Linked DNA regions of Polyangium mundeleinium. The protein of the gene in region 2 interacts with the protein of the main gene of each other region in a pairwise test. Links are inferred from orthologs where the notes say so. Each region holds a gene or a part of one and is shown on either strand. Other genes may lie near its edges.

Evidence for each region.
Region 1: the proteins of rho (region 2) and yhbY interact in binary tests that used the Escherichia coli proteins (3 or more experiments, as listed by UniProt). The link is inferred for Polyangium mundeleinium from one-to-one orthologs.

The regions. Positions count from the first base shown.
Region 1 is NZ_JAQNDO010000001.1:1,736,083-1,739,252, reverse strand. The notes cover bases 209-3,064. They hold yhbY (ribosome assembly RNA-binding protein YhbY), read right to left. Parts: upstream 1,860-3,064; coding sequence 1,557-1,859; downstream 209-1,556. Other genes in these bases: POL67_RS07220 (MATE family efflux transporter), read left to right, coding at 2,534-3,064; POL67_RS07225 (host attachment protein), read left to right, coding at 2,011-2,475; POL67_RS07235 (hypothetical protein), read left to right, coding at 1,301-1,543; POL67_RS07240 (serine/threonine protein kinase), read right to left, coding at 209-1,195. Outside these bases: more of POL67_RS07240, read right to left, coding at 1-208; more of POL67_RS07220, read left to right, coding at 3,065-3,170.
Region 2 is NZ_JAQNDO010000001.1:12,933,896-12,937,040, forward strand. Bases 270-3,100 are described here. They hold rho (transcription termination factor Rho), read right to left. Parts: upstream 2,394-3,100; coding sequence 1,146-2,393; downstream 270-1,145. Other genes in these bases: POL67_RS51195 (GAF domain-containing protein), read right to left, coding at 270-1,003; POL67_RS51205 (acylphosphatase), read left to right, coding at 2,744-3,022; POL67_RS51210 (tetratricopeptide repeat protein), read left to right, coding at 3,070-3,100. Also shown: more of POL67_RS51195, read right to left, coding at 1-269; more of POL67_RS51210, read left to right, coding at 3,101-3,145. UniProt on the Escherichia coli protein: Facilitates transcription termination by a mechanism that involves Rho binding to the nascent RNA, activation of Rho's RNA-dependent ATPase activity, and release of the mRNA from the DNA template.

The DNA.
Region 1 (3,170 bases), about 11 Mb from region 2 along the record:
GCCCGGAGAACACCTCCGTCATCGGCTCGTCCATCGGCACCTGCGCGGGTGCAGCCTGCTGAAGCGCCGAAGCCATGTACCTTTGCGGCACCGGCGCTCCGTAGATCCCCGAGCCGAGGTGCACGCCTGTCTCGGCGTCGTCGTCGGCGGGCAGGTGCGCGAACTCGGGGTTCACGATGCCCCCGCCCATGGGCGGCGGCGTCGGCGCGGGCAGCCACGCGGACGCGGTGGCCGGGGACGACGGCGGCGGCGCGGGCGGCGGCACCGATCCGGTCGTCTTCCTCTCCCGCGCGGCCTGCGCGATCTGCCCGATCCGATCCACGAGCAGCCGGCCCTCGGGCGGCGAGAACGGCAAAAGCGCGTGCGCGAACGCGTGCACGCTCCGGAAGCGCGCCTCCACGTCCTTCGCGAGCGCCCAGCCGATCACCGTGTCGAGCTCCGCAGGCACATCGCCGCGCAGTTGCGACACGCGCATCGGCTCTTCGCGCGTGATCTGCAGCATCAGGTACGCGGCTTCACCCTGGAACGGCGGACGACCTGCGAGCATCTCGTAGAGGATCGTCCCGAGCGACCACACATCCGTGCGCGCGTCGACGTCCTTCGCCTTTCGCACGAGTTCCGGCGACGCGTACGGCGTGAGCCCGAACATCGCCGTCCCCGTGAGCTCGCCCGTCGCGTCCTGCGCGCCGCCGAGCAGCTTCGCCGTGCCGAACTCCGTGATCTTGATGAGCGGCGCGCCGCCGGTCCGCTGCGTGAGGAAGAGGTGCGACGGCTCCAGATCACGCACGACGATGCTGTTCGCGTGCGCCTCGGCCACGGCCTCGCAGGCTTGCAGCGCGAACAGGATCGCGTCGTGCAGCGGCAGCGGGCCGGTCTTGCGGACGTGCCGTTCGAGGTCGATGCCTTCGAGGTACTGCCGGACGAGGTAAAACGTCCCGTCGGCCTCGTTGCCGACGTCGATGATGCGGGCGACGTGCTCGGAGGCGATCTTCGAGAGGGCGCGCGCCTCGCGGCGGAAGCGCTCGATCTCGCGCGCATCGGCCTGGTGCGGCAGGAGCAGCTTGATGATGGCCCGCTGGTCGAACGCGGTGTGGAACGCGTCCACCGTGAGGCCATGTTTACGCCCGAGGATGGCGCGAACGCGGTATTTACCGCCGATCAGGGCGCCGGGATGGATGTCGTTGGCGGAGCGCATGACTCGTCGTTGTCGGCGAACCGGATCGCGCGCCCATTCTTGCATGCCCTCGGCGGGAGGGGTAGGAGCGTGCGTCTGGGCGAGAGACGCCCACGCTCCCGCACCATGAAGCGCTACCAGCCCGGCCCCTACGACAACCTCCCCGACGTGCGGGATGGCTTGACCCGCAAGGAGCGCATCGTGCTCTATGTCCTCCACAAGACGCAGGAGGAGCGCGGGGGCCGCAACGTGCCCACGGCGATGCTCTACGGCCGCGTCGTCGAATACATCGACATGAGCGTCGAGGAGCTTCAGCGTATCCTCGCCCGCCTGGCCGCTCCGCAGGAAAATACCCGCGGCAAGCCCTGACGGCCGGCCGCGCTCAGCCGGCCTTCGGGAGCGTGATCTTCGGCTCCTTCGGGTGACGCCGGTAGAGCAAGATCGTCCGACCGAGCACCTGCACGAGCTCGGCGCGCACGGCGGGCGGGATCTTTTCGGCGAGATCGCCGCGCTCGTCGGGGCACTCCGTCCCGACCCGCACCTTGACCAGCTCATGCTGCTCGAGCGCGTCGTTCACGGCGGAGACAATCCCGTCGGTCAGCCCGTGTTTGCCGAGCTGGACCACGGGATCCAGGTGATGGCCGAGCGCGCGCAGGTGGCGGCGCTGCTTTCCTGTCAGGCTCATGCGGTCCTCTTTCTCGGCCGACTCGGTCGAGGGACGGCCGGCCTAGTCCCCCGGCTCCTCCACGTCAAGCGCGCCCTCGCTCCATTGCCGGACGCACCCGACCCCTCCATGTTCCGCGCGTCGCGCCGACGAGGCGCGAGAGGAGGGACGCGTGCAAGAAAAACGCGTGCAAGAAACGGAACGGATCACGTTCGTCCTCGTCGCCGACGCGAGCCGAGCCCGCCTGTTCCGGCAGGGCCTCGAGGAGAACGCGCCGCTCGAGCTCGTCGAGGAGTTCGAGCACCCCGAGAGCCGCGCGATGGCCCGCGATCTCATGGCGGACAAACCCGGCCGCACGTTCTGGAAACGCGGCCAGAGCGCGCCGGACTACCGGACCGATCCGAAGGACGTCGAGGCCGAGAAATTCGCGCGTAGCCTCGCCGACCGGCTCGCCGCGCTCTACGACACGCAAGCCTTCCACAAGCTCGTCCTCGCCGCGCCGCCGAAGTTCCTCGGCCTCCTGCGCAGCATGCTCGCCGCGCACACGAACCACGTCGCCGAGGCTGTCGTCGCGTCTCACGAGAAGGACTACACGCAGCTCGACGTGCGCACGATCGCCGAACGAATCGCCGCCTGAGATCCAGGCACGGAATCGTCGGGCGCGCCCGCGCAGGCGAGGTATACCGGGGCCCTCCATGAGTGACGTGGCCCCGATTCCCAGTGCTTCGCGCATCGTGGACGAGACGGTGGCCGCAGGACCGCGGACGCGGAGCGCGGAGCTGCGCGAGATCGCCGCCCTCGGCGGACCCATCACGCTGAGCTTCGTCGCCAATCAGCTCCTCGGCTTCGTCGACACCGCCATGGTCGGCCGCCTCGACGCCACCGCGCTCGCCGCCGTCGGCATCGGCAACGGCATCTTTTTCTCGATCACCGTGCTCTTCATGGGCCTCATCCTGGGCATGGATCCGCTCGTGTCCCAGGCCGAGGGCGCGGGCGATCGCAGCCGCGCCCGCGCCGTGCTCGGCCAGGCCGCGCGCCTCGGCCTCGTTTTGTCGATCCCGTGCATGGCGATCATCGTCCTCGCCGGCCTCCTCGTCGGCCGCGCCGGCATCGACGCCGAGACCTCGCGCAACGTCCTGCACTTCTTGCTCGGCCGCCTCCTCAACGTCGTGCCTTTCCTCCTGGTCACGGCCTGCCGCGTGTACCTCCAGGCCCGCGGGTACACGCGCGCGCTCGTGTGGTCGGCCGTATGGGCGAACGCCACGAACATCGTCGGCAACGTCCTCCTCATCTACGGCGACGAGGGCCTCGCCTACATCGGCCTCCCGCGGG
Region 2 (3,145 bases):
CGACGATCGCGCTCTCGATCTCCAGATCGAGCGAAGGATGCATGTGCGCGAACGCGGCCTCGGCGACCGGACCGACGGGAGGATCCTTCGGGCCGAGGTGGATCGACTCGTTGTGCGTCATGGCCCAGCCGAGCAGGCCTTCGCCGCGCTTGACGGGCAGGCGCTTCACGTCGACGTCGCGCACCGACACGCCGGGCGCCGACGCGTCGACGAAGTACAGGAACACGCCGGCCTCGCCCTCGTCGACGAGCAGGCCGCCGGCGCGCGCCTCGCACGCCTTCGAGGCCTCGGCGATGACGGCGCGGCTCAGCTCTTCGAGCGAGGAGGCCCCGCTCATCGCCGTTTCGAGCTCGAAGAGCAGCTTCAGATCGGCGACGCGGTGCTCGAGCTGCTCCTTCGTCTCGACGAGCTGCATGTTCTTCTGGATGACCGAGAGGAACAGGCGCGAGTTGTCGATGGAGATGGCCGCCTGCGTGGCGAGCGCCGAGAGCAGCTCCTCGTCGTGTTGCGAGAACTCGCCCTTGCCGCCGTGCTTGTTCAAGACCTGCACGACGCCGATCGTGCGGCCCACGTGGTTGCGCATGGGCGCGGCGAGGATCGAGCGCGTCCGGTAGCCCGTGAGATCGTCCCACGTGCGCTGGAAGCGTTTGTCCCTGTACGCGTCCTTCACGCGGGCGATCTTGCCGTGCTTGGCGACGTGCCCAGCGATGCCTTCGCCCACGGGCAGCTCGATCGAGCGCACCTCGCCGCCGAGGATCACCCGCGAGAGCAGCATCTTTCGTTGCTCGTCGAGCAGGTAGAGCGTGGCCCGGTCGGCTTCGAGCAGCTCCGTGATCTTGCCGAGGATGAGCTCGAGGAGCTGGTCGAGGTCGAGCGTGGAGCCGAGCGCGAGCCCCACGTCGCGTAGGGCGCGGACGGTCTTCTCCGAGCGTTCGAGGCTGGCCTCGAGTTCCTCGACTCGGGCCGTGAGCTCTCGCAGGCGGTCCGCCTTACCGGTCACCATACGACGCTAACACGCCTCCGGCCGCCGCTACAGCGCTCCCGTAAATTCGCGATGGATCGGGCGGTTTGCCCGGGGGACGGGCAGGGAAGGGGGGGAGGGGAGGGGGAGGGGCCTCGGTCGAGGAGGCCCCTCGGGCGCGGGATTACTGATTCATGGATTCGAGGAACTCCTGGTTCGTCTCGGTGCGGCTCACCTTGTCGAGCAGGAATTCCATCGAGTCGATGACGTTGAGCGGGTGCAGGAGTCCGCGGAGCAGCCACACGCGCTGGAGGATCCACTCGGGCAGGAGCAGTTCTTCCTTGCGTGTCGCGCTCTTGTTGATGTCGAGGCAGGGGAAGATCCGCTTCTCCATGAGCTTGCGGTCGAGGTGGATCTCGCTGTTGCCCGTGCCCTTGAACTCCTCGAAGATCACCTCGTCCATACGCGAGCCCGTGTCGACGAGCGCGGTGGCGATGATCGTGAGCGAGCCGCCCTCCTCGATGGAGCGGGCCGCGCCGAAGAAGCGCTTCGGCTTGTGGAGGGCGTTCGAGTCGACGCCGCCGGAGAGGATCTTGCCGCTCGGGGGGACGACGGTGTTGTAGGCGCGGGCGAGGCGCGTGATCGAGTCGAGCAGGATGACCACGTCGTGCTTCTGCTCGACGAGGCGCTTGGCCTTCTCGATGACCATCTCCGCGACCTGCACGTGACGCGTCGCCGGCTCATCGAAGGTCGAGCTGATCACCTCGCCCTTGATGTTGCGCTGCATGTCCGTGACCTCTTCGGGCCGCTCGTCGATGAGCAGCACGATGAGGGTCGTATCCGGGTGGTTCGTGCTGATCGCGTTGGCGATGTTCTGGAGCAGCACCGTCTTGCCCGCGCGGGGCGGCGAGACGATGAGACATCGCTGGCCCTTCCCGATCGGGCAGAGCATGTCGATGATGCGCGTCGAGAAGCCCTTCGTGCCGTTCTCGATGTTGAACTTCTGCTGCGGGTAGAGCGGCGTGAGGTTGTCGAAGAGGATCTTGTCGCGCGCGACCTCGGGCGAGACGCCGTTGATCTTGTCGACCTTGAGCAGGGCGAAGTACGCCTCGCGCTCCTTCGGGGGCCGGATCGGGCCGCTCACCGCGTCGCCCGTGCGCAGGTTGAAGCGCCGGATCTGCGACGGGGAGACGTAGATGTCGTCCGGACCCGGCAGGTAGTTGTAGTCGGGCGCCCGCAGGAAGCCGAAACCGTCGGGCAGGCACTCGAGCACGCCCTCGCCGTAGACAGGCTGGTCTTGCGCGGCCAAGGCCTGGAGGAGCGCGAAGATGAGCTCCTGCTTGCGCAGGCCCGCGGCTCCTTCGATGTTGAGGCCCTTGGCCATCTGCACCAGATCGGCCATCGATTTCTGCTTCAGTTCACGCAGGTGCATCGATCGAAAACTCCACGGAGGGGCGTCGGCCGGTCGACGGCGCGTTCCCCGAGGTCGGTAGGGTTGTAGGAAGGTCGAGCTTCGAGTCGGCCCTTGGGCCGGCTCTCGTGGATGCCCGCCCCTGGGAAGGGCGGGTTTTCGGACTGTGACGAGGCGTCCCCAGCGAAGGGGCGCGGCCGGGCGTGTGGCTCGGCGGGCGGGGACTCTATCAAGCGATGCTGCCCTGTCAATCGGCCGTGTCGCCTCACAGGTTCGCTCCTTCAGGGGCGGATCGTTCCAGCGTGGTGTCCGCGCCGCGGGCCGACGAGGTTGCCTCGGCCCTTGCGTGCGACTAGGAATCGAGCGGTCCGATGGGGCTGAAACAAGTGCATCTGCACGTGAAAGGTCGCGTTCAGGGCGTCTACTTCCGGGCCTCGACGCAGCGCGAAGCCAAGCGCCTCGGCCTCTGCGGCTGGGTCAAGAACCGCGCGGACGGAGGGGTCGAAATCCTCGCCGAAGGCGAAGAAGACGGCCTGAAAGAGCTCATCGCCTGGTCCCAGAAGGGACCGAGCGCGGCGCGCGTGGAGCACGTCGACGTTCGTTGGCGCGGATTTCAGGGCGATTTTTCGGACTTCCGCATCGTCGAGTGATCCGCCCTGGAAGGGCCGCGCGCTCGCCCGTCGTTCTCGGGGGCACCGTGAATCACGTCTCGAAGCTCGCTTCGTCGTTCGTTCTGGTCTCTGCGCTCGCGCTCGTGCCGCTGCACGTGCATG